Regions from separate parts of the Mesorhizobium silamurunense genome, predicted to be linked through region 1. Evidence: predicted binding sites of a transcription regulator. Region 1 holds the regulator's gene; the other holds the start of a gene.

What was found. The regulator LexA, encoded in region 1, represses DNA repair genes until DNA is damaged. The targets are predictions, from matches to a motif close to TGTTCNNNNTGTGTTCNG.
Region 2: a site for LexA is predicted at 1,645-1,662, ahead of AU465_RS30575 (ATP-dependent helicase). Genes of this name have one in related genera too.

The regions. Positions count from the first base shown of each region.
Region 1 is NZ_LPVS01000027.1:190,504-197,621, forward strand. It holds gene AU465_RS06800 (molybdopterin molybdotransferase MoeA) at 1-549, shown strand, start outside; gene lexA (transcriptional repressor LexA) at 664-1,398, shown strand; partial or broken gene AU465_RS06810 (ComEC/Rec2 family competence protein) at 1,392-3,846, opposite strand; gene gltX (glutamate--tRNA ligase) at 3,948-5,372, shown strand; gene gltA (citrate synthase) at 5,554-6,882, shown strand; gene lpxB (lipid-A-disaccharide synthase) at 6,915-7,118, opposite strand, start outside.
Region 2 is NZ_LPVS01000103.1:7,637-14,754, forward strand. It holds gene AU465_RS30560 (LysR substrate-binding domain-containing protein) at 1-703, shown strand, start outside; gene AU465_RS30565 (hypothetical protein) at 1,001-1,177, opposite strand; gene AU465_RS30570 (hypothetical protein) at 1,303-1,470, shown strand; gene AU465_RS30575 (ATP-dependent helicase) at 1,688-3,769, shown strand; gene AU465_RS30580 (hypothetical protein) at 3,987-4,298, shown strand; gene AU465_RS30585 (hypothetical protein) at 4,359-4,544, shown strand; gene AU465_RS30590 (hypothetical protein) at 4,661-4,840, opposite strand; gene AU465_RS30595 (hypothetical protein) at 4,887-5,102, opposite strand; gene AU465_RS30600 (DUF982 domain-containing protein) at 5,394-5,696, shown strand; gene AU465_RS30605 (hypothetical protein) at 5,959-6,378, shown strand; gene AU465_RS30610 (GGDEF domain-containing protein) at 6,410-7,118, opposite strand, start outside.

The sequences.
Region 1 (7,118 bases):
CTCGGCATCGCCGCCGACCGGCAGCACGCGATCGCGGCTTTGGTCAAGAAAGCGGTCTCAGCAGGCGCCGATATCATCGTCACTCTCGGCGGCGCCTCGGTCGGCGACCACGACCTGATCCACGACGTGCTCACCGGCGAAGGCATGCAGCTCGATTTCTGGAAGATCGCCATGCGTCCCGGCAAACCGTTGATGTTTGGCCGGCTTGGTAACATCCGCTGCCTTGGCCTGCCTGGCAATCCGGTGGCGAGCCTTGTCTGCTCGCAATTGTTCCTGAAGCCGCTTCTGGCGCGGCTGGGCGGCCGCAATTACCGACAGGACATCCGCACCGCGCGGTTGGCTGCCGCGATGCACGCCAACGATCTCAGGCAGGACTATGTGCGGGCCGTCGTGCGCGAGGAGGCCGGACAGTTGGTCGCGACACCGTTTGGCATCCAGGATTCCTCGATGCTGAGAATGCTTGCCGAGGCTAATGGCCTGATCGTGCGTGAGCCCTTCGCCCCGGCGGCGGAAGCCGGCGCCGAATGCAGCGTTCTGATGTTACGCTGAACAAAACGTCAACACATTCACTAAACTTTAAACGGTTGCGGAACACAACTGGAACAGATAGTGTTTGTTCTGGGTTTGTTTTCTGATTCTGGTTTCAGAACCCATGGGGTCGCCATGCTGACGCGCAAACAACATGAACTGCTGATGTTCATCCATGAACGGCTCAAGGAAAGCGGCATTCCGCCGTCTTTCGACGAGATGAAGGAAGCGCTCGACCTTGCCTCGAAGTCCGGCATCCATCGCCTGATCACGGCGCTGGAAGAGCGCGGTTTCATTCGCCGGCTGCCGAACCGGGCGCGCGCTCTTGAAGTCCTGAGGCTGCCCGATTCGATCGCGCCCGGCCTCAATGCGGCGAAGAAATTCTCGCCGAGCGTCATCCAGGGCGGCCAAGGCAATCTCGGCCGGCAGATCAAGCCTGCGGCGCCCTCGCGCACGCCTACGCCCAGCAATGACGACGACGCCGTTTCGGCCGTGTCCATTCCGGTTATGGGCCGCATCGCAGCGGGTGTGCCGATCGATGCCATCCAGCACCAGACGCATTCGATCACGGTGCCGCCGGACATGATCGCGGGCGGCGAGCACTACGCCCTGGAGGTCAAGGGCGACTCGATGATCGAGGCGGGCATCTTCGACGGCGATACGGTGATCATCCGCAACGCCAACACGGCTAGCCCCGGCGAGATCGTGGTGGCCCTTGTCGACGACGAGGAAGCGACGCTGAAGCGCTTCCGCCGCAAGGGTGCCTCGATCGCGCTCGAGGCCGCCAACCCGGCCTATGAGACCCGCATCTTCGGTCCCGATCGCGTCAAGGTGCAGGGCAAGCTCGTCGGGCTCATCCGCCGCTACTGAGTGGCTGGCTGCGTGGTCTGTGGCTTCTCAGGCTTCTTGTAAGGCGCTAACCCTCTCGCCTCGCGCGAGTAGCGCCGCTGTTCGTGCCAGGGGCGGTACGGTTTTTCGACGGCATATTGAATAGTTGGTCGCGCCGTCGCCGATTGCGGGTCGAAGAAGACGGCAGCACTGCCGTCACGCGCAAGCTGGCGCTTGGTGACGACGAGAATGCGCGGATCGCGGCAAGGATTGTAGGCCGTTGCGTCATTGATGACGATGAGGTCGGCGAAGCCGCAGGCCGGGCGAGCGCTGTTGCGATTTTCCGCCAACGCGACGATCGCGCCGGATGGGTGCCGGCCAATGCAGAGATCGCTCGTGCAGTAAAAGGGCGATCCCGGCGGCAGGTCGACGGGGTCGGCAATATCCAGCGCGCCTTTCGCAAATGTCTCCGGCGGCACGATTGTTTCGGCCTTGAGCGCGCGTTTCCAGTTCTCGGTGGTGAACTCGTTGGAGCGGGCACGGTTGACGGCGAGCTCGCCGCCGCCGATCGGCATGGCCACCAGATGCGCATCCTCCGAGATCAGCAGGTCCGGCGTGCGCACCTGCGGGATGGTCAGCAAGGCCGCGACTGCGAAAGGAATTGCGGCCAGCCTGAGCCAGGTGGTCGCCATAGTGCCGATGACGAGCGCGATCGTCGCCAACAGCACCGAGTGGATCGAGATCAGCCCCACGGCATCGACCGGCGACCATTCCGAAATGCACGCCGAGATCGCGATCATCGCCGTCAGGCCCTTGCCCATCACGTAGAGGAAAGGCCCGTCGAAGCCGAAGGGCATCATGACCGCGCTGGCGACAGCGAGGAACATCACGACCGTGACGATCGGCATGATCGCCAGATTGGCCAATAGGCTGAGTGGCGAGACGCGCTGGAAGTGCCAGATGGCAAACAGCGCCGTGGCACTTCCGGCGATGATCGACGTCAAAGCAGCGCCACCCGCTCCGGCTGCGAGCTTTCTGGACAGGAAGCCGACGAACGAGCGCTTGATCGGCGGCGCTCTCACTTTGTCGGCGCGGTAGTCGGCCCAGCCGGCGTAAGCGCCGACAAGGGCGGCCGTGGCTGCAAACGACATCTGGAAGCTCGGCCCAACCACTTCATGCGGCGACACCAGGATGACGGCAATGGCCGAGATCGCCAGGTTGCGCATCGTCAGCGCCGCGCGGTCGAACAGCACGGCGACCAGCATCACCGCCAGCATGATGAAGCTTCGCTCGGCCGGCGACCACCACGCCGGAGATGACGAGATAAGCGGCGATCGACACCAGCGCGATTGCCGCTGCGTATTTCTTCACCGGGCGCCGTGACGAAAAATCCGGAAACAGCGCGAACGCACCGCGCAGCAGAAGCATGACCGTGCCGGCGACCAGCGCCATGTGCAGGCCGGAAATCGAGATGATGTGATAGATGCCCGTCCGCCGCATCGCTTCGTTGATGTCCTCGGGAATGCCGGCGCGAACGCCGACGATCAGCGCCGCGGCGATCTCGCCTTCAGGACCGCCGACGGTGCTTCTGATATGATCGGCAATGTTTTCGCGCGCGTTCTCAATCGTCGAGGCGATGTTCGTCTCGGCGGGCGGGTCGGTTGTCGGAACGACTTTGGGATCGTCGAGGAAAAACCCGCTGCCTCCGATGCCGGAAAAATAGCTGTCGAAGGAAAAGTCATAGCTTTCGGGGCGGACCGGTCCGGTCGGCGGCAAAAGCCGTGCATAGCCCGTCACCAGCGATCCTGCCTTCATGTCGGGCGGGATCCTGCGCGCCGAAAGCCTGACGCGGTCCGGAGCGTAGCGCAGCTTCGGGTGCGCGGTCGAGACGAGGTCGATCGTCAACCTGACGCGGCCATTGGCCATCTCCTCGGCAACGACGACGCGCCCCGTCAGCCGCGTCTGGATCTCGGAACCGAGCATCGGTGTTGCGACCCGCCATGTCTCGACCTTCGCGGCGACAAAGCCCAAGGCGCAAAACAGCGCCGCCATGAAGACGAGATGCGTCTTCTACCAGGAGCGGGATACCGCTGCGCAGACAGCCATCAGCGCCACCGCCGCCAGCGGCCTGTAGAGATCCGGCTCGGCATTCAGGGAAAAATAGAGGATCACGCCGGCGGCCAGGAACACCGGCACCAGCAGGAAGCCGACGCCGCGGTCGAGTTCGGTGGCGGCCGCGACGGCGGCGCTCCGGCGAAACGCGAAAAACGAGGCGCCGCGGAACTGCCGGCGGATCCGGTCGATGGCTGCCGGCGGAGACGTCGGGCGGGCGGGGGCGCCGTCGGGCGACGGAACCTCCGCAGGCGGGTGTCGCTCGGGGAGCAAAACCGGTGCTGCTTCAGCAGGCATTGTGCCGGCAAACAGCAGGCGCTCGCTGACGCCAGCCGTCGTCCCCTCGCCCTCCTCCGCACCCCGGCCACGTCCAGCCATCGGGTCTGCCCCTTGCGCCCCAGACCTCCTATGCTACATCAACGCCGACCGCGCGAAAGTCCGCGCAATCACGCCCGCTTCAGTGCTTCCTCGAGAGTTCCATGTCCGACAAGGTCGTCACCCGCTTTGCCCCCTCGCCAACTGGCTACCTGCATATCGGCGGGGCGCGCACGGCGCTGTTCAACTGGCTTTACTCCAAGCACACCGGCGGCACGATGCTGCTGCGCATCGAGGACACCGATCGCGAACGCTCCACCGACGCTGCGACGGCTGCCATCCTGGACGGACTGACCTGGCTCGGCCTCTCATGGGACGGCGAGGCCGTGTCGCAGTTCGAGCGCGCGCCACGCCACCGCGAGGTGGCCGAGGAGCTCGTGCGCCTGGGCAAGGCTTATTACAGCTATGAGACGCCCGCCGAGTTGGAGGCGATGCGCGAGGCGGCGCGGGCCAAGGGCCTGCCGCCGCGCTACAACGGCCAGTGGCGCGACCGCGACCCGTCCGAGGCGCCCCCCGGCGTCAAGGGCGCCATCCGCATCAAGGCCCCGAAAGAGGGCGAGACGATCGTGCACGACCGCGTGCAGGGCGAGGTGCGCTTTCCGAACAAGGACCTCGACGACTTCATCATCCTGCGTTCGGACGGCAATCCGACCTACATGCACGCCGTCGTCGTCGACGATCACGACATGGGCGTCACCCACATCATCCGCGGCGACGACCACCTGACCAATGCCGCGCGCCAGACCGTGATCTACAACGCCATGGGCTGGACCGTGCCGTCGATGTCGCACATCCCGCTGATCCACGGCGCTGACGGCGCCAAGCTGTCGAAGCGCCACGGCGCGCTCGGCGTCGAAGCCTATCGCGCGATGGGCTATCTGCCGGAGGCCCTGCTCAACTATCTGGCGAGGCTCGGCTGGAGCCACGGCGACGACGAGGTGATGTCGATCAAGGACATGATCTCCTGGTTCGATATCGGCGACGTCAACAAGGGCGCCGCACGCTTCGACTTCGCCAAGCTCGAGGCGCTGAACGGCGTGCATATGCGCAAGATGGACGACAGCGCTCTCTTCGACGTCTTCGTCGCCACCCTGCCCTATCTCGAAGGCGGCCCGGCGCTCGCGGCCAAGCTCGATGACAGGCGCAAGGCACAACTGCTTGCCGCCATGCCTGGTCTCAAGGAGCGCGCGAAGACGCTGGTCGAGCTCGTGGACGGAGCCGCCTTTCTGTTCGCCGAGCGGCCGCTGCAGCTTGAGGAGAAGGCCGCCGGATTGCTCGGCATTGATGCGCGAGCCATTCTGCGCGGCGCCTATGCCGCGCTCGCCGCGATCTCCGGCGAATGGAGCGCCGCAGCCGCGGAAGCCGCAATTCGCGACTTTGCCCAGGCCGGCGGCCACAAGCTCGGCGCCGTGGCCCAACCGCTGAGAGCCGCGCTCACCGGCCGCAGCACCTCGCCCGGCGTGTTCGACGTGCTTGCCGTGCTGGGGCGCGAGGAAAGCCTGGCGCGGATTGGAGATCAAATCGATTAGGAGCGAACTGGCCCAAAAAGATTGGCATTGAAAGGTGTGTTTCGCAGTGCAACATTAGGCCCTGGCCCAATCTGGCACGCACCTCCTAAAATGCGGTGGCAAGTTCGCGCATTCCGGTGATTTCGACGTGTCGTTTGCAGGAATTGCCTTGCCGGCATGAGGAAACATAAAGGAGTTTGCAATGAGCGAAGCTGCGACAAAACTGGAATCGGGCGGCAAGGCGCGTGAGTCGACCGCAAGGCTCGAACTCGCCGGCAAGACCCACGAATTCAAGGTGCGAAGCGGCTCTACCGGGCCTGACGTCATCGATATCGGCGCGCTCTACAGCACCACCGGCGCCTTCACCTACGATCCCGGTTTCACCTCCACGGCGAGCTGCGAGTCGGCGATCACTTTCATCGACGGCGATGCCGGCATTCTCTTGCATCGCGGCTATCCGATCGACCAGCTTGCCGAGCATGGCGACTTCCTCGAGGTCTGCTACCTCCTGCTTTATGGCGAATTGCCGACCAAGGCGCAGAAGGACGACTTCGACTACCGCGTGACGCGCCACACCATGGTGCATGAACAGATGTCGCGCTTCTTCACCGGCTTCCGCCGCGACGCGCATCCGATGGCGGTGATGTGCGGCGTGGTCGGCGCGCTGTCGGCCTTCTATCACGACTCCACCGATATCTCGGATCCGTATCAGCGCATGGTCGCCTCGATGCGGCTGATCGCCAAGATGCCGACGATCGCGGCGATGGCCTATAAATACCATATCGGCCAACCCTTTATTTACCCGAAGAACGAGCTGAACTTCGCCGCCAACTTCCTGCACATGTGCTTTGCCGTGCCGTGCGAGGAGTACAAGATCAATCCGGTGCTGGCGCGCGCCATGGAGCGCATCTTCATCCTGCACGCCGACCACGAGCAGAACGCCTCGACCTCGACGGTGCGCCTTGCCGGTTCTTCGGGCGCCAACCCGTTCGCCTGCATCGCCGCCGGCATCGCCTGCCTCTGGGGTCCGGCGCATGGCGGCGCCAACGAGGCTGCCCTCAACATGCTGGGCGAGATCGGCCATGTCGACCACATCCCCGAGTTCATTGCCCGCGCCAAGGACAAGAACGATCCGTTCCGCCTGATGGGCTTCGGCCATCGCGTCTATAAGAACTACGATCCGCGCGCCAAGATCATGCAGAAGACGGCGCATGAGGTGCTGGGCGAGCTCGGCATCAAGGACGATCCGCTGCTCGACATCGCGATGGAGCTGGAAAAGATCGCGCTCACCGACGAATATTTCATCGAGAAGAAGCTCTATCCCAACGTCGACTTCTACTCGGGCATCACGCTGAAGGCGCTGGGCTTCCCCACCACCATGTTCACCGTGCTGTTTGCGGTTGCCCGCACCGTCGGCTGGATCGCGCAGTGGAAGGAAATGATCGAAGACCCGCACCAGAAGATCGGCCGCCCGCGCCAGCTCTACACCGGCGCCACGGAACGCGACTACGTGCCGATTGCGAAGAGGTAGGAATAGGGAATGGGCAGTAGGGAATAAGATGCCTACTGCCCACTGCCTACTGCCTTCTTCATGCATCCCAACACCACCTCGGCCGCGATCTCCCCCGATGGCCTCTCCGTTGCCATGCGCCTGGCGATCTCGGCGAAACCTGCCTTCTGCCAGGCGCGCACGCCGGTATCGGCAAACAGGGCTTCCAGCTGACGCGCCAGGTTCTCCGGCCTGACATACTGATCGTAGAACTCCGG
Region 2 (7,118 bases), on a different contig from region 1:
CGGCCAGTCCCAGTTGCACGTGCTGAAGATTTGCGTGCTGCCGACCTTCGCGGCGCGCTGGCTGTTTCCGCGCCTCTCCACTTTCCAGCGGCAGTATCCGGACATCGAGATGCGGGTGTCGACTTCCTATGCCACGCATGAATTCTCGGCCTCCGAATACGATCTGGAGATCCGCTATGGCGATGGCGACTTCCCCGGCCTCAATTCCGAGCTGCTGTTCAAGGAGGACCTGACGCCGGTGTGCAGCCGCAAGCTGTTCCGTGAGGTGCTGGGCGACAAGCCGCTGTCCAAGGTGACGCCCGAGGACCTCAGGCATTTCACCCTGCTCCACTCCGATACTTGCACCCAGAACTGGCAGTCGTGGCTGGGCTTTGCCGGCGCGAGCTTCGTGCTCGGCGAAACCAAGAGCATGTATTTCGATTCCTGCATGATGTCTTACGAGGCGGCCAATGCCGGCATGGGCTTTGCCGTCGCCAACCGCGCCTATATGGCGAGCGACATCCGCGCCGAGCGGCTGGTGGCGCCCTTCGCGGTGCACCATCCCAACACCGCCGGTTGGTACTTCGTCAGCCCGATCAAGGCGCTCGGCGCCCGCAAGGTGGAGCTGTTCAAGCAGTGGATCATGGCCGAGGCGGCGCTGACGCAGCGCCAGCTGGATCTGGAGATCGCCGGCATGCCGCTGGCCCGCGCGGCGATGGCGTGAGGCAAACCTCCCGAACAAGCGACCCTTCTCAGAGATTTCTCCATCCTTGAAGGATGGCGCCTCGAATGATGGCGCAATGATTTGTCCCGCCATCAGTAGCCGGCTTAGCGCGATCGCACCATGACGTGGCGCAGAGACTCAGCTATCTTCATCCGTGCGGCGGGCCTGATTTCCCGCTTGGCCGGCGCTTTCCAGCTTCCTCCCAAGCAGCGCCGGCCTTCTTCCGTGGCGGCATCATCATTTCCCAATCATCGCCCGCCTGTTTCCGGCCGAGTATTCCTGCCCGCTTCAGCGCCATCACTGCTTCGGCGGCGTGGCCGGCTGGTCGCCGCCGGTGGTCGATTTCGGCACCGGGTTCTTGTCGATTTGCGGGTTCTGGTCGACGGCGGGCGCCTTGGTCGGCGGCACGCTGTTGTCGCAGGCGGCGAGCGCGAGCCCTGCCGCGAGAGCCAGCAGCACAGGAAGCTTCTTCATGACGACCTCCTCTCGTTCGCCCCTATCCCAGGGCAAACGAGGCGGTGACGGTTTTGGTTGCGTGGGCCGGCGGAACCAACCGGCCTGTCTCCGGTTGAGTTTCGGTAACTCGCGAGGAGATGGTCATGATCCGTCTGCTGCTTGTCGGCCTGTTCGCCTACACGGCCTATCGCGTCACGATGAGGATCATCGAGGAAGTGCCCGGGGACGTTGCTCCCTTGGATATGCCCGGCGATGAACGGCGCGCGTTGCGGCGCCAGTCCGCGGCGATGGGTGTGGAGCCGAAAAGGTAGACGCCCTTCCTCGCCCCATAAAAGTGGGGCAGAGGTGGCTCGGCGCAGCCCGAGACCGAGCGGGAATGCGCCTTTCGCCCGGAAACTTCATCTCAGTGGAACTCGATTTTGAACGCTGGCGCAGCCCCTCTCCGGCCGCTGCGCGGCGACCTCTCCCCCGCTCCCGCGGGGGCGAGGAAATTATTGCGAACAAAGCGGAAACGATGCTTGATGGGCGATGAACATCGCCGCCCGTGATTCGTCCTTTGAAGCTCCCGCCTATCTCGCCCGGCTGAATGACGAGCAGCGGCTGGCGGTGCTGCATGGCGACGGCAGGGTGGCAGCACCTCTGCTGGTGATCGCCGGCGCCGGCTCCGGCAAGACCAACACGCTGGCGCATCGCGTGGCGCACCTCATCGTCAAGGGCGCCGATCCGCGCCGCATCTTGTTGATGACCTTTTCGCGCCGCGCGGCGTCAGAAATGGCCAAGCGTGTCGAGCGCATCGCCGGCGAGGTGCTGGGCCGCGACGCCGCGATCATCGCCGACGCGCTCTCCTGGGCCGGCACCTTCCACGGCATCGGCGCAAGGCTCTTGCGCGACTATGCCGAGCAGATCGGCCTCGATCCTGCCTTCACCATCCATGACCGCGAGGATTCCGCCGATCTGATCAACCTCGCCCGCCACGAGCTCGGTTTTTCCAAGACCGAAAGCCGCTTTCCAACAAAAAGCACCTGCCTGCAGATCTACTCCCGCGCCGTCAACGCGCAGGCGCCGCTCGGCGAGGTGCTTGGTGCGGCATTCCCCTGGTGCGCGGCATGGGCGGAACAGCTGAAGGAGCTGTTCGCGGCCTATGTCGAAGCCAAGCAGGAGCAGAACGTGCTCGATTACGACGATCTTCTGCTCTACTGGGCGCAGATGGCGGCCGAGCCGGAGATCGCCGCGCATCTTTCCTCCCGCTTCGATCATGTGCTGGTCGACGAATACCAGGACACCAACCGCCTGCAGGCCTCGATCCTGCTGGCATTGAAACCCGACGGCGCCGGGCTGACCGTGGTGGGCGACGACGCGCAGTCGATCTATTCCTTCCGCGCTGCGGAAGTGCGCAACATCCTCGATTTCCCAAAACAGTTCGCGCAAGGCGCCGAGATCGTCATGCTGGAGCGCAACTACCGCTCGACCGAGACGATCCTGGCCGCCGCCAACAAGGTGATCGGCGAGGCCACCGAACGCTTCACCAAGAACCTGTGGACCGAGCGCAGATCCTTCTACAAGCCGCAACTGGTGAGCGTGCGCGACGAGGCCGAGCAGGCCAATTATGTCTGCCAGGCGATCCTTGCCGAGCGCGAGGCAGGCACGGCGCTGAAGGCGCAAGCCGTGCTCTTCCGCGCCTCGCATCACAGCGGGCCGCTGGAGGTGGAGCTCACGCGCCGCAACATCCCCTTCGTGAAGTTCGGCGGACTGAAGTTCCTCGACGCCGCCCATGTCAAGGACATGCTGGCGATGCTGCGCTTCGCCGAGAACCCGCGCGACCGCGTCGCCGGTTTTCGCGTGCTGCAATTGATGCCGGGCATCGGTCCTTCCGCGGCCTCGCAGATCGTCGAGGCGATGGCGACGTCGCTCGACGAAACGCTGGGCCTTGCCCGCTTCCGGCCACCGCAGCGCGCAGCGCAGGATTGGCCGGTCTTCCTCGACATCTACGGCGGGCTGCGCGCCGGCCCGAAATGGCCGGCCGACCTCGAGCGGATCAGGCTCTGGTACGAGCCGCATATGGAACGCATCCATGAAGACGCGATCACGCGCCGGGCGGACCTCCTACAGCTCGAGCAGATCGCGTCAGGCTATCCCTCGCGCGAGCGTTTCCTGACCGAGCTGACGCTCGATCCGCCCGACGCCACCAGCGACCAGGCCGGCCCGCCGCATCGCGACGAGGATTACCTCATCCTGTCGACCATCCACTCGGCCAAGGGCCAGGAGTGGAAGAACGTCTTCGTGCTCAACACCGTCGACGGTTGCATCCCGGCCGATCTCGGCGTCGGCACCAAGGAAGACACAGAGGAGGAGCGCCGGCTGCTCTATGTGGCGATGACGCGGGCCAAGGACGGCCTGCATCTGGTGGTGCCGCAGCGCTTTTATCCGCACAACCAGCCGGCGCGCGGCGACCGCCACGTCTATGCCTCGCGCACCCGCTTCATTCCGGCCTCGATGCTTTCGGCCTTCGAACAGTCATCCTGGGCAAGCGCGGCGATCAAGGACGACCCGCGCCAAAGGCCGGGCGTCAAGGTCGATCTCGGCGCGCGCATGCGCGGCATGTGGAAATAGGCGTCGGCCCGCACCAAAGCGCGTCGCGACGAAGCAGAATCAGGCGACGCGCTTTGAGTCTTCGTTAGATGCATGTCGTTCTCCCAAAACCGCTGCGCACTTTTGGGCGACATGCATTCGCTCGCCAAGACAACGCGCGACCGCTTGTGGCTTTGTCGCGGAACTTTTCACCCGACAATAGGTTTTCGTTAGGAAAATCTAATGCAAGGAGGCAGCAATGAAGAATCTCATTCTAGCCGCGATGCTTGGCGTGGCTGCTATGGCGCCGACAACGGTTCCGACGCAGGCGACAAGCCTGACCATCACCACCGATGACGGGATGGGCCGATACAATGACGATTACTACTGGCGCCGCCATCATATGCGTGACGACAGCTGGCGCTATGGCGGGCGATACGAGATGCGCGACTGGCGCAGCCATCGCCACCATCGCGACTGTATGGTCAGGGTGCACAAGCGCTGGCACCACCATCATTGGGTCGTGAAGAGAGTCTGGAGCTGCGGCCTCCATAGAGGCTGGCGCTATTAGCAGCTGTCCCTTACCGAAGCTGAAGCGGGCCCGAAGCGGTGCCTGTAGGACAGGTGGAAAATGCGCTTGATCCCATCGGCGATGAGCTGGCGGCAGCGGCTTGCCGAAAGGGCCGGCCAGCTCTTCGTCAACATCATCGCGGGATTGATGGCAGGTGTCGCAATCCTCCTGCTGGTTCTGTCGACGTATTATCACGTTCCGCAACCTCCAGCGGAGGTGACGATCACGGCCGGCTCCGTCCCATGACGATCTGCCCTGCGCCGCCCTCTGGGCCAGAGGTCGAAGGTTCGCGGCGCCCCAAAAGGGCAAACTAGATCGAGGATCCGAATGGGCGATTATATTTGAATGGAACGCGGCTAGCGCTAATAGATCCAGCGCTTTTTCTTCACCAAGAGCCGGGCTTCCCGCAAAAGCGACGGCCACTCATAGCCTAGCAAAGCGATCAATTCTCGCGCCTGTTCTTCGGTAATGTCTGTTTCTTCAACCAAGCGCCGAAGTATGAAATTTTTAGCGCTTTCAGGCTGGCGGGGGATGTCGGCCACAAGAGCCTCCTAGCGGCCCAACGGCCCGAGGAGGGTTCAGTTCCCTCTACCAAGGATGCGAAGGCAAGGCTGGAGCAGAATCCAAGCGTCGTTTGATCTCCTCCGGCGGCACGCCCTCGTTGAACAGCGCCAAGATGCGCTCTGCCAAAACGCGGCGCGCTTCCTCGTCGCCAGCGATACCCATCTCCTTCGCGTAATCCTCCAGGAGGTTGGCAAGTGCGACCAGTTGTTCGGGGTCGGCGACGCCCCAGAGAGTCCTCATCTCCGCTGTTCCTCGTTTGAGTAGGGCGAAAGCGTGATGAACTCTTCCAACCGTCCGTAGCCATTCAGATCGGACGACAAGGCATCGTACACCTGGCGCGACCGCTTAGCGAATCCTCCCTAGTCGTAGATGGAAATTTCAGACTGGACTCACTGCCGCCCTCTGGCGGGGGCAGGCACGAAAAGATCTCGGAACGTGGAACCTCGCGCGCCAAAGGCACGTTGTGTGGCGTCCTACCCCAAGACCGAGGCTGGCAGCCCGCCGTCCTCCGCCCCAATTCGCGAGGTCTAAATGTACGAGAGGATGTTCTTCACCCCGGTCGCGGTCAGCGTCGGCGCGGGTCACAGGCGCATGATTGCTTCGCTGTCCGACATGCATGAGTTCCTGACCGAGTTCCCGCCGTCGCGCCGGCGGCTGAGCTACGGCGCCGCGGCGAAGGCCTGCGAAGCCGCGCGGGCCGGAGAGATCTCCGCCGAATCGGCGCGCGATGCGCTGATCACCTTCGCGGTGACGGCTGGCATCCTGTGGCCGTCGGATCAGCCGATCGTCTCGGTGAAGCCGGTCGCGCGCGACTATAGTGGCTTCGCCGCCTGAGATCCGCCGGCCCCACGGCCGGTAAAGGCCTGGCGAAACCCGTCTGAGATAGCTCTCGGGCGGGTTTTTTCGTTCAATCCGGCCTTCCCGCACGCATGCCGCTGCCTGGCCGAATCCCGCGAAACTTTTCCCGCGCTCCATGAAACATCGCATAGAACGGCCCGCTGCGTGAAACAGCGCACAGATCAGCCCGTTACGTGAAGCAGCGCACAGAACATTCGCCTTCCCCGTGCAGGTTTGCGGACATGCAGCAGGGGTGCGGATGTTTCTTGATCGCGACCAGTTCAAGCCGGCAGCGGAAATGAGGCTCAGCCGAGACAAGTCCTCGATCCGGGTCACGGTAACCGACCAGAAGGCGTGCGAGCTCGGCGAGGCCGTCTATGCCTGGATCACCGCCGACGGCAGGCCGGTCAGGATCGGCACTTGCGGCTCATCGGCGGGAAAGCGCCTGTTGTCTTATCCCGGATACATCAACCGGAGCCTGGCCGGACGCAGCGGCGCGACGCCGAAATGGGAAGCGTTGAAGTGGCTGGGCCTGCTTACCGCGCATGGCATGCTGACGGCGGTTATCCATCAGCCCGAGCCGACATTGACGGCAGCCGGCCTGATCAGGCCCTATCTCGACGTCGAGCGCCAGCTGATCCGCCAGTACAGGCCGCTGCTCAACCGCAGCCGCCGGTGAGAGCCCTCCTGCCTCTGCCGCGCGGAGCTGTTCAGTGGAACGTGTTGGCGGCCTCGCCGGACAGCACGCTGCGCGGGCTTTCGAAGCTCACCTGGTCGCGTCCGTTCGACTTCGCCCTGTAGAGATGTCTGTCTGCGACCTGGAACATGTCGTGATAGGTGGTGGGTCCGCTGAAAGCGATGCCGCCGATGCTGACCGAGAGCGGACATGGCTGGCCGCCGGGCGCGAAGTCGGCCTCGCGGATGCGCCGCCTGATCGATTCCGCGACCAGGAAGGAACGCGTCGCGTCGGCGCCCGGAAGGAAGACTGCGAATTCCTCGCCGCCGATGCGTCCGACGATGTCGGCGCCGTGGAGCTGGCCCTGGATCGTCCTGGCGATCAGCTTCAGCGCCTGGTCGCCGCAATCATGGCCGAGACGGTCGTTGATCGACTTGAAATGATCGGCGTCGACGATCAGCAGCGCACCGGCATCGGCGACCGCATGGCCACGGGCCTGCTCGAGATAGGCCTCGACCAGCATCGAGAAGGCGCCGCGGTTGAAGACCGCCGTCAAGCTGTCGGTCGCGGCGACGATGCTGAGCTCCTTCTGGGCGATGGCCAGCTGGCGCATCTTCCACATCAGGAAGAACAGGAAGGAACCGCCAAGGACAAGCGGCAGGAACAGGTCGGTGAGCTTGGCCCAGAGCAGCGCCTCGGGCGACAGCGAGGGAAAGTTGAAGGAATCGACAAAGAAGGCCGCG